Regions from separate parts of the Pseudomonas svalbardensis genome, predicted to be linked through region 1. Evidence: predicted binding sites of a transcription regulator. Region 1 holds the regulator's gene; the other holds the start of a gene.
What was found. The regulator sigma-54, encoded in region 1, starts transcription at its own class of promoters, with help from an activator protein. The targets are predictions, from matches to a motif close to ANTGGCATNNANNTTGCTNT.
Positions count from the first base shown of each region.

Region 2: a site for sigma-54 is predicted at 2,582-2,601, ahead of QFX16_RS24730 (pilin). Genes of this name have one in related genera too.

Region 1 covers NZ_CP125619.1:1,007,236-1,012,363, forward strand. Annotated here, with positions in the region: partial or broken gene QFX16_RS04345 (ZIP family metal transporter) at 1-333, shown strand, start outside; gene QFX16_RS04350 (HPr family phosphocarrier protein) at 341-616, opposite strand; gene rapZ (RNase adapter RapZ) at 632-1,489, opposite strand; gene ptsN (PTS IIA-like nitrogen regulatory protein PtsN) at 1,492-1,956, opposite strand; gene hpf (ribosome hibernation-promoting factor, HPF/YfiA family) at 1,969-2,277, opposite strand; gene QFX16_RS04370 (RNA polymerase factor sigma-54) at 2,351-3,844, opposite strand; gene lptB (LPS export ABC transporter ATP-binding protein) at 4,029-4,754, opposite strand; gene lptA (lipopolysaccharide transport periplasmic protein LptA) at 4,754-5,128, opposite strand, start outside.
Region 2 covers NZ_CP125619.1:5,358,850-5,363,977, forward strand. Annotated here, with positions in the region: gene QFX16_RS24715 (DUF748 domain-containing protein) at 1-994, shown strand, start outside; gene QFX16_RS24720 (DUF2845 domain-containing protein) at 994-1,290, shown strand; gene QFX16_RS24725 (BON domain-containing protein) at 1,439-1,792, opposite strand; gene QFX16_RS24730 (pilin) at 2,104-2,535, opposite strand; gene pilB (type IV-A pilus assembly ATPase PilB) at 2,761-4,461, shown strand; gene QFX16_RS24740 (type II secretion system F family protein) at 4,464-5,128, shown strand, end outside.

The sequences.
Region 1 (5,128 bases):
TGGCCATGGGCATCCGCCTTGCAGGATGTGCCGGAAGGTCTGGTGATCGCGCTGGTATTGGCCGGGGCAGGGATGTCGCGGGTCAAGGCGTTCCTGATTGGTGCTGCGTCAGGGTTGGTCGAGCCGGTCTTCGCGTTGTTGTGTGCCTGGCTAGTGAGCCTGGCCGAATTGTTGTTGCCCTTGGGGTTGGCACTGGCGGCCGGGGCAATGTTGCTGGTGGTCACCCATGAAGTCATCCCCGAGTCGCGCCGCAATGGTCACGACAAGCTTGCAAGTCTTGGGTTGCTGATCGGGTTTTGCTTGATGATGGTGATGGATACAGCGCTCGCTTAGGCGAGCGTTATTCGCCTTCGCCGAAGTAGTCATTGATCAAATTCACCAATGCCTGCAGCGCCTCATCAGCCTGTTCACCTTCGGTGCTCAGGTGGATTTTGGTGCCCTTGCCCGCAGCGAGCATCATCATTGCCATGATGCTTTTTCCGTCGACCGTGGATTCCGGCGTGCGTCCTACTCTGATCGTGCAATCCTTGAACTCACCGGCGACGCCAACGAATTTTGCAGAAGCGCGGGCATGCAGGCCCAGCTTGTTGATGATTTCAATTTCCAGAGCAGGCATCGCGGTGTGAATCCTTTAGCTGAGGTCGCGGTGGCGAACCTGGACGTTCTTCAGGGTTTTTTGCAGGGCCTGGCCTAGACGTTCGGTCAGGTAGACTGAGCGGTGATGGCCGCCGGTGCAGCCAATGGCAATGGTGACATAAGCGCGGTTGCTGGCGGCAAAGCGTGGTAGCCACTTGAACAAGTAGGTGGAGATGTCCTGGAACATCTCTTCGACGTCCGGCTGTGCCGCCAGGTACTCGGCAACCGGTTGGTCGAGCCCGGATTGATCGCGCAACTCTGGCTTCCAGTAAGGGTTCGGCAGGCAGCGCACGTCGAACACCAGGTCAGCGTCCACCGGCATGCCACGCTTGAAGCCGAAAGACTCCACCAGGAACGCCGTACCGGGTTCCGGCTGGTTCAGCAGGCGGAGCTTGATGGTATCCCGCAGCTGATACAGGTTCAGGTTGGTGGTGTTTACTTTGAGATCGGCGAGGTCGGCAATCGGCCCGAGCAGGGCGGTCTCATCGTTGATGGCCTCGGCCAGCGAGCGATTGGCATTGCTCAGCGGGTGGCGACGGCGGGTTTCCGAGAAGCGTTTGAGCAAGGTTTCTTCGTCGGCGTCCAGATAAAGCACATCACACTGTATATGCCGGCTGCGTACTTCTTCCAGCAGTTCGGGAAACCGCGACAAGTGACTCGGCAAGTTACGCGCATCGATCGATACGGCAACCAGCGGTTGCGCCAGCTCGGTGTGAATCAACGCGCGTTCGGCCAGTTCCGGCAGCAGGCCGGCGGGCAGGTTGTCGATGCAGTAGTAGCCGTTGTCCTCGAGAACATCGAGTGCGGTACTTTTACCTGAGCCGGAGCGGCCACTGACGATGATCAAGCGCATGATTAATGACCGTTTTGCTCGTCCAGGACAACCTGATACAAGGCTTCATTGCTCGGGGCGCTGCGCAGTTTTTCGCGCACTTCCTTGCGGTCGAGCATGCTGGCGATCTGGCGCAGTAACTCCAGGTGCGCATCGGTAGCGGCTTCCGGGACCAGCAGAACGAACAGCAGGTCAACCGGGGCGCCGTCGATGGCGTCGAAATCGATGGGTGCATCAAGGTGCATCAGGGCACTGATGGGCGAGGTGCAGCCCTTCAGGCGGCAGTGGGGAATGGCGATGCCGTTGCCAAAACCGGTTGAGCCAAGTTTTTCACGGGCAATCAGAGCCTCGAAGACATCTTGCATCTCCAGATCCGGCACTTCTTTGTGGATAAGGTTGGCAATTTGCTCGAGGGCTTTCTTTTTACTGCCGCCCGGCACGTTCACGAGGGAACGGCCGGGGGTCAGGATGCTTTCAAGTCGGATCATGGGTTGGGAGTGTTAACGACCGGTCGCGCCCTGGAGGAGGCTTTGGGTCTTTTCCTTATGCTTTTTGAGTTGTTTATCCAGCTTGTCGGTCAGTGCGTCGATCGCCGCGTACATATCGGTATGCTCCGCGTTTGCGACCACTTCATTGCCGGGAATATGCAGCGTGGCTTCGATTTTCTGCTTGAGCTTTTCGACCGTCATCGTGACTTGCACGTTGGTGATCTTGTCGAAATGCCTCTCTAATCGTTCGAGTTTTTCGCCGATGTAGGTGCGAAGAGGTTCGGTCACTTCCAGTTGGTGTCCACTGATGTTGACTTGCATACAGCTCTCCTTCGTTGCCAGTGCATAAAGCGGCAGGCAGAAATGCCTGCCACTGGAACGCTGTGGCGTGGCTCTACATCAACCGCTTGCGTTCGCTCGAAGGCGCGATCCCGAGGGATTCGCGGTACTTGGCGACGGTGCGGCGAGCCACCTGAATGCCTTGTGCCTCCAGTAAACCAGCGATCTTGCTGTCACTCAACGGCTTTTTCTGATTTTCCGCGGCAACCAGTTTTTTGATGATCGCGCGGATCGCCGTGGACGAGCATTCACCGCCCTCTGAGGTGCTGACGTGGCTCGAGAAAAAGTATTTCAGTTCATATATACCCCGAGGGGTATGCATGAACTTTTGCGTGGTCACCCGAGAAATCGTCGACTCGTGCATGCCCACCGCTTCGGCGATGTCATGCAGGACCAGCGGTTTCATGGCTTCGTCGCCGTATTCAAGAAAACCGCGCTGATGCTCGACGATCTGAGTGGCTACTTTCATCAGGGTTTCGTTGCGGCTTTGCAGGCTCTTGATGAACCAGCGGGCCTCTTGCAACTGATTGCGCATGAAGGTGTTGTCGGCGCTGGTGTCGGCGCGGCGCACGAAACCGGCGTATTGAGCATTGACCCGCAGGCGCGGCACGGATTCCTGGTTCAGTTCCACCAGCCAGCGCTCGTTGTCCTTGCGTACGATCACGTCGGGAACGACGTATTCGGCTTCGCTGGACTCGATTTGCGAGCCTGGGCGCGGGTTGAGGCTCTGGACCAATTCAATCACTTGGCGCAGTTCATCTTCCTTGAGCTTCATGCGACGCATCAGCTGGCTGTAGTCGCGGCTGCCGAGCAGGTCGATGTAATCGGTGACCAGGCGTTTGGCCTCGACCAGCCAAGGCGTCTTGGCGGACAACTGACGCAATTGCAGCAGCAGGCATTCGCCCAGATTACGGGCGCCGATGCCAGCGGGTTCGAATTGCTGGATGCGGTGCAGGACGGCTTCGATTTCGTCCAGTTCGATGTCCAGTTCCGGATCGAAGGCTTCGAGAATCTCCTCGAGAGTTTCGTCCAGGTAACCCTGATTGTTGATGCAGTCGATCAGGGTCACGGCAATCAGGCGATCAGTGTCGGACATCGGTGCCAGGTTCAGTTGCCACAGCAAGTGGCTTTGCAGGCTTTCGCCGGCCGATGTACGGGTGGTGAAATCCCACTCGTCGTCATCGTTACTCGGCAGGCTGCTGGCGCTGGTCTGGTAGACGTCTTCCCACGCGGTGTCGACGGGCAGTTCGTTGGGAATCCGCTCGTTCCAGTCGCCTTCCTCGAGGTTGTCCACCGTCGGAGCGGTTTCCTGGTAGGAGGGTTCCGAAACATCGGCGTTGGGTGGCTGTTCGGCTTTGTCGGCCAAGGGGTCGGCGTTATCGAAGTCGTCGCCTTCTTCCTGGCGTTCGAGCATCGGATTGGACTCCAGGGCCTCCTGGATTTCCTGTTGCAGGTCCAGGGTCGACAATTGGAGCAGGCGGATGGCCTGTTGCAGCTGCGGTGTCATCGTCAGCTGCTGGCCCATTCTCAAGACTAGCGATGGTTTCATGGCAGGGGCTTAACACCTTATTCGCCGGCGCACATGCGCCATCCACTACAGGGCGCCGGAGCGCCAAACATAAGCAAATTATATGCCCGAAACTGCAGCGTTTGCCTAGAGCGCTGTAACAATAAAAAAATGTTGATTTTTTATCGAGACAAGCGCCCGAGCAACCAGCCAGACACCTCAGTGCTTACAGGCGGAACTCATGGCCCAGATACACTTCCTTGACCAGGTCGTTGGCCAGGATGGTGGCAGAGTCACCTTCGGCGATCAGTTGGCCATCGTTGACGATGTAGGCGGTTTCGCAGATATCCAGGGTTTCACGGACGTTGTGGTCAGTGATCAGCACGCCAATGCCCTTGGCCTTGAGGTGATAGATGATCTGTTTGATATCGCCCACCGAAATCGGGTCCACGCCGGCGAATGGTTCGTCGAGCAGGATGAATTTCGGGTTGGTAGCGAGTGCCCGGGCGATTTCCACGCGGCGGCGTTCACCACCGGACAGACTCATCCCGAGGTTGTCGCGGATGTGGCTGATATGGAATTCCTGCAGCAGGCTTTCCAGCTCTTTGCGACGACCGGCCTTGTCGAGTTCCTTGCGGGTCTCGAGGATCGCCATGATGTTGTCGGCTACCGAGAGTTTGCGGAAGATCGAGGCTTCTTGCGGAAGATAGCCGATACCGGCCTTCGCACGACCGTGCATGGGCTGGTGGCTGACATCCAGGTCGTCAATCAGTACGCGGCCCTGGTCGGCCTGTACCAGGCCGACAATCATGTAAAAGCAGGTGGTCTTGCCGGCGCCGTTGGGACCCAGCAGGCCGACGATCTGACCGCTGTCGATCGACAGGCTGACGTCACGCACGACCTGGCGGCTCTTGTAGCTCTTGGCCAGATGCTGAGCTTTCAGAGTTGCCATTACTGGGCCTTTTGCTCGTCGGTTTTCTTCTTCGGCTGGATCACCATGTCGATGCGCGGACGCGACTCGGTGACCTTGTTGCCCGTCGCGCGACCGGCGCTCGCAAGCTTTTTAACCGTGTCGTAGACGATTTTCTCGCCTTGGGTGACGTTGTTGTCCTTGTCGATGACTTTGGCACGATCGATCAATACGACGCGGTTTTGCGAGGCGTGGTACTGGATGGTCACTCCGTAGCCCTGAACCGGCTTGGTGTCGCCAGCCGTCTGCATCTGCTCGAAGTAGGCCAGATTGCCCACCGAAGTCACCACGTCGATGTCGCCGGCCGGGGTGCGGGTGATGGTTACAGTATTGCCTTTAACAATCATCGAGCCCTG
Region 2 (5,128 bases), 2.0 Mb from region 1:
GTTCGATCCGATGGCCAGCCTCGACATCGCCACCAGTTTCAAACGTGTTGAACTGACCACGCTCACGCCCTACTCCGGCAAGTTCGCCGGTTACCGCATCCGCAAGGGCCGGCTCAACCTCGACCTGCATTACCTGATCACCAAGGGCCAGCTCAAGGCCGAAAACAAAGTGGTGGTCGAGCAGCTGCAACTGGGTGAGAAAGTCGACAGTCCGGACGCCGTGGGCCTGCCGCTGAAACTGGCCATTGCGTTGCTCAAGGACGTCGACGGCAAGATTTCCATTGAACTGCCGGTGACCGGCGACCTGAACAACCCGCAGTTCAGCATCATGCCGATTGTCTGGCAGACCTTGCGCAACCTGATCGTCAAAGCCGCCGCGGCGCCATTCAAAATGATTGGCGGACTGGTCAGTGGTGGTGGTTCGGAAGATTTGGGCATTGTGTCGTTTGCCCCGGGTTCAAGCGACCTGAGCAAGGAGGCCGAGGGCTCGCTGGTCAAACTGTCCCAGGCCCTCAAGGAACGTCCGGCCCTGCGCCTGGAAATCGAAGGCACGGCAGCTGCAAGCAGCGATGGCCCGCTGATCGCCGAGCAACGTCTGGAGCGGGAATACCAGTACAACTACTACAAAATGCTCCAGCGTCGCGGTGACAAGGTGCCGGCTCAGGCTTCATTGCTGGAAGTACCGGATAACGAGAAAGGTCCGCTGCTGGAAGGGATCTATCGCACGCGCCTGAAGACTCAGCCACCCGCCGAGTGGAAGGATCTTGGCAAGGAAGAACGCACGGTAAAAATGCACGAAGGCGTGATCAAGTTCTGGAGTTCCAGCGACGTGCTGTTGCGTCAGTTGGGTCAGGAACGCGCCAGCAACATCAAGGACTATCTGGTCGACAAGGGTCAGTTGGCCGATGACCGCGTGTACTTCATCGACGCTAACCTCGGCGAAGCGCAAAGTGACGGTCGGGTGGTTACGCCGCTGCATCTGGACGCCGAGTGATGGGCGCGAAATGGCTGGTGAGCCTGACTCTGGCGATAGCCGCCAGTCAGGCCTCGGCAGCCGATACCCTGCGCTGCGGCAGTCAACTGGTCAGTGTCGGGGACAGGTCCAGCGAAGTACTGCAGAAATGCGGTGAACCGGTCAGCCGTGATCTGTTGGGCTACAAGCGCAGCGCCAACCGACGGGAAGAGTTTCAGGTCGAGGAATGGACCTACGGGCCCAACGGCGGGATGTATCAGTACCTGCGTTTTGAAGGTAATCGTTTGAAGCAGATCACCAGCAAGCGCGGTAACTGAAGATCAAATAGAACAGGCCCCGACACGAATGCCGGGGCCTGTAATGGCCACATCCTTGTGGCCTTTCGCATGAACTCTCCTGAGGCGGCAGACGTATTGCTCGGCCCGTCTGTCGCGCCTTCTCCCAGTCCAGGCGAGAAGTCTTGCCTTACTCGGCTTTCAGGCCGTCAGCGGAGACCGCTTTGACGCCTTTGATTTTCTTGGTGATGGCCACAGCAGTGGTTTTCTGAGCGTCAGTCACCGCAACGGTGGACGACAGGGACACAACGCCTTTGTTGGTTTCGACTTTGATATCGGTACCAGGAATGCCTTTTTCAGTCACCAGGTCACTTTTGACTTTGGTGGTGATCCAAGTATCGGAAACATCCTCTTTCGCTTCAGTGACCTCGCCAGCAGCCAGCATCATAGGTGCTTGAGTGGCTTGGGTTTGAGCAAATGCAGCGTTGGCCATGGTCAGGGTCAGCGCGGTAGCAGTAGCGGCAGCGATAGCGAACTTCTTCATACGAGTAACTCCTGTTTTTCATAAAGTCTGCTGCGTGTCTTGTCAGCAGGGTTACTGGAGATATTGCGAACGTTGTGCCAACTTTGAGACAGTCAATAAATACATATAAATCAACAGCTTACAGAAACACCTGATTTTCGGAATCATGCAAATTGCATGAGTTCGAAATTATGTACATGCAAGTTGCGGGTTTTACCGCAGGCCTAAGGCCATGAATTGTTGGAAGTTTTCTCAATTACTCCAGTTTGCCCCGAACAGCGAACAAAAAAATGCCCCGTCAAACAGACGAGGCATCAGATCAAGCAGCGAGATTACGCGCCGCTGCCGGGACAGCCTTTTGGTGCGAAGTCAGCGTTAACATTGCTGGCACACGTCCAGGCGCCCGCCGTGTTTCCTGACGAGCGAGTCAGTGTGATGGTTTTGCCCAACACCGGTCCTGGGGCATTAACCAGCGTGCAAGTGATCGTGCCCGCACCTGTCGAAGCTGTGCCTGAAGCCGCCAACGTGCAATTGGAGGTCGTCGCCGCCGCGTTACCCGCAACCAAGAGCAATGTAGGGTCGGTGCCTTGGTTGATGGTGTCCTCGAAAGGCACTTTCAACGCGCTGATCTCAGCCAGCCCCGCCGTGACTTTGGCCCGGGCCTGGTACTTTGAATATTGTGGCAAGGCAAACGTCGCCAGAATCCCGATGATCGCCACCACGATCAGCAGTTCGATCAGGGTAAAACCTTTTTGAGTATTCATAGACAAGCTCCATGCATGAGTCGAAATCTCATGATCTGAACTAGCCACAGCACAGCCCATGCCAAGCCCTTCGCCCCCTGTTATAGGGGCACGAGGCCAACACAAAGCGCTTTCCTACCCCCAGAATCCGCACTATCTGACACTTTTTGTCACCTGAGCGGTGCTGGTTTGGTTCCTCCGCTTGACTAGGCTATAAGTCATGAACTGTCTGCGTCCGGTATCCCAATGAATGACATCGCCCTTAGCGGTCTGGCCAAGCAATTGGTCCTGGCCGAGTTGCTCACTGACAAAAGCGCGCAACAGGCGTATCAGCAAGCCCAGCGCAACAAAATCTCCCTGGTCACTTACCTGGTGCAGAACAAACTGGTGAAGAGTCGGCAGGTTGCCGAGATTGCCTCGGAACATTTCGGCATGACGCTGCTTGATCTCAGTTGCCTGGATAAGGAAACACAACCTAAAGGGCTGGTCAGCGAAAAACTGGTCCGTCAGCACCACGCCCTGCCCCTCTGGCGGCGCGGCAACAAGTTGTTCGTGGGCGTTTCCGACCCGACCAATCAGCAAGCCATCAATGACATCCAGTTCAGCACCGGGCTGAATACCGAAGCCATTCTGGTGGAGGACGACAAGCTCAGCGACGCCATCGAAAAATTCTTCGATACCCAAGGCACCGGCCTGGAAGACATGGCCGACGTTGACCTCGATGGCGTGGACATCGAGTCGATCGATGACAACAAACAAGACACCATCGCCGGCCAGGATGCCGATGACGCGCCCGTGGTGCGCTTCGTTCACAAGATGTTGCTGGACGCGATCAAAAGCGGCTCTTCCGACCTGCATTTCGAGCCCTACGAAAAAACCTACCGCGTGCGGATGCGCACCGACGGTATTTTGCGTGAAGTCGCCAAGCCACCGATTCACTTGGCCAATCGCATCGCCGCGCGGCTGAAAGTCATGGCCAGCCTCGACATTTCGGAACGGCGCCGGCCCCAGGACGGGCGGATCAAGATGCGCCTGTCCAAGAGCAAATCCATCGACTTTCGGGTCAATACGCTGCCAACTCTGTGGGGCGAGAAAGTGGTGATCCGGATCCTCGATCCGTCCAGCGCTCAAATGGGCATCGACGCCCTCGGCTACGAGCCCGACCAGAAAGAACTGTACATGGCCGCCCTCAAGCAGCCGCAGGGGATGATTCTGGTGACCGGGCCCACCGGCTCGGGCAAGACCGTATCGCTCTACACCGGGCTGAACATTCTCAACACCGTGGACATCAACATCTCCACCGCCGAAGACCCGGTGGAGATCAACATGGAAGGCATCAACCAAGTCAACGTCAATCCCAAACAGGGAATGGACTTCGCCCAGGCGTTGCGCTCATTTCTGCGACAGGACCCGGACGTGATCATGGTCGGCGAGATCCGCGACCTCGAAACCGCCGAAATAGCCATTAAAGCCGCCCAGACCGGACACCTGGTGCTGTCGACCCTGCACACCAACAGCGCCGCCGAAACCCTGACTCGCCTGCACAACATGGGCATTCCGGGTTTCAACATTGCCACCTCGATCAGCCTGATCATTGCCCAGCGCCTGGCACGCAAGCTGTGCAGCCATTGCAAGAAACCCATCGAGATCCCCCGGGAGGCGTTGCTGAAGGAAGGCTTCCCCGAGGAACGCATCGGCTCATTCACGATCTATGAGCCAGTCGGTTGCGATCACTGCAACAACGGTTACAAAGGGCGAGTAGGGATTTATGAAGTGGTGAAGAACACCCCGGACCTGCAACGGCTGATCATGGCCGAAGGTAACTCACTGGAAATCGACATCCAGATGCGTAAGGACGGCTTCAACGACCTGCGGACGTCGGGCCTGCTCAAGGCCATGCAAGGCATCACCAGCCTTGAAGAAATCAACCGGGTCACCAAGGACTGAATATGGCGGTCAAAGCAGCAAAAATCAGCGTCTACGCCTGGGAAGGCACAGACCGCAAAGGCACCAAAATGACGGGCGAATTGAGCGGTCAAAATCCGGCGTTGATCAAGGCCCAATTGCGCAAGCAGGGCATCAACCCCGGCAAGGTACGCAAGAAGTCCACCTCGATTTTCAACCTGGGCAAGCGCATCAAGGCCCAGGACATCGCTCTGTTCACCCGGCAGATGGCTACCATGATGAAGGCCGGCGTACCGCTGTTGCAGTCCTTCGACATCATCGGTGAAGGCTTTGATAACCCGGCCATGCGCACACTGGTTGACGAGGTGAAACAGGAAGTCGCGGCGGGTAACAGCTTCGCCGCTTCCCTGCGCAAAAAGCCTCAGTATTTCGATGAGCTCTACTGCAACCTGGTCGATGCCGGCGAGCAGGCCGGTGCCCTCGATACCCTGCTGGAGAGAGTGGCGACCTATAAGGAAAAAAGCGAAAGCCTCAAAGCCAAGATCAAAAAAGCCATGACCTACCCACTGGCAGTGGTGTTCGTCGCAATCATTGTGACCGGGATTCTGCTGGTCAAAGTGGTGCCGCAGTTCGAATCGGTGTTCAAAGGGTTTGGTGCCGAATTGCCAGCCTTCACGGTGATGGTCATCGGTCTCTCGGAATTCATGCA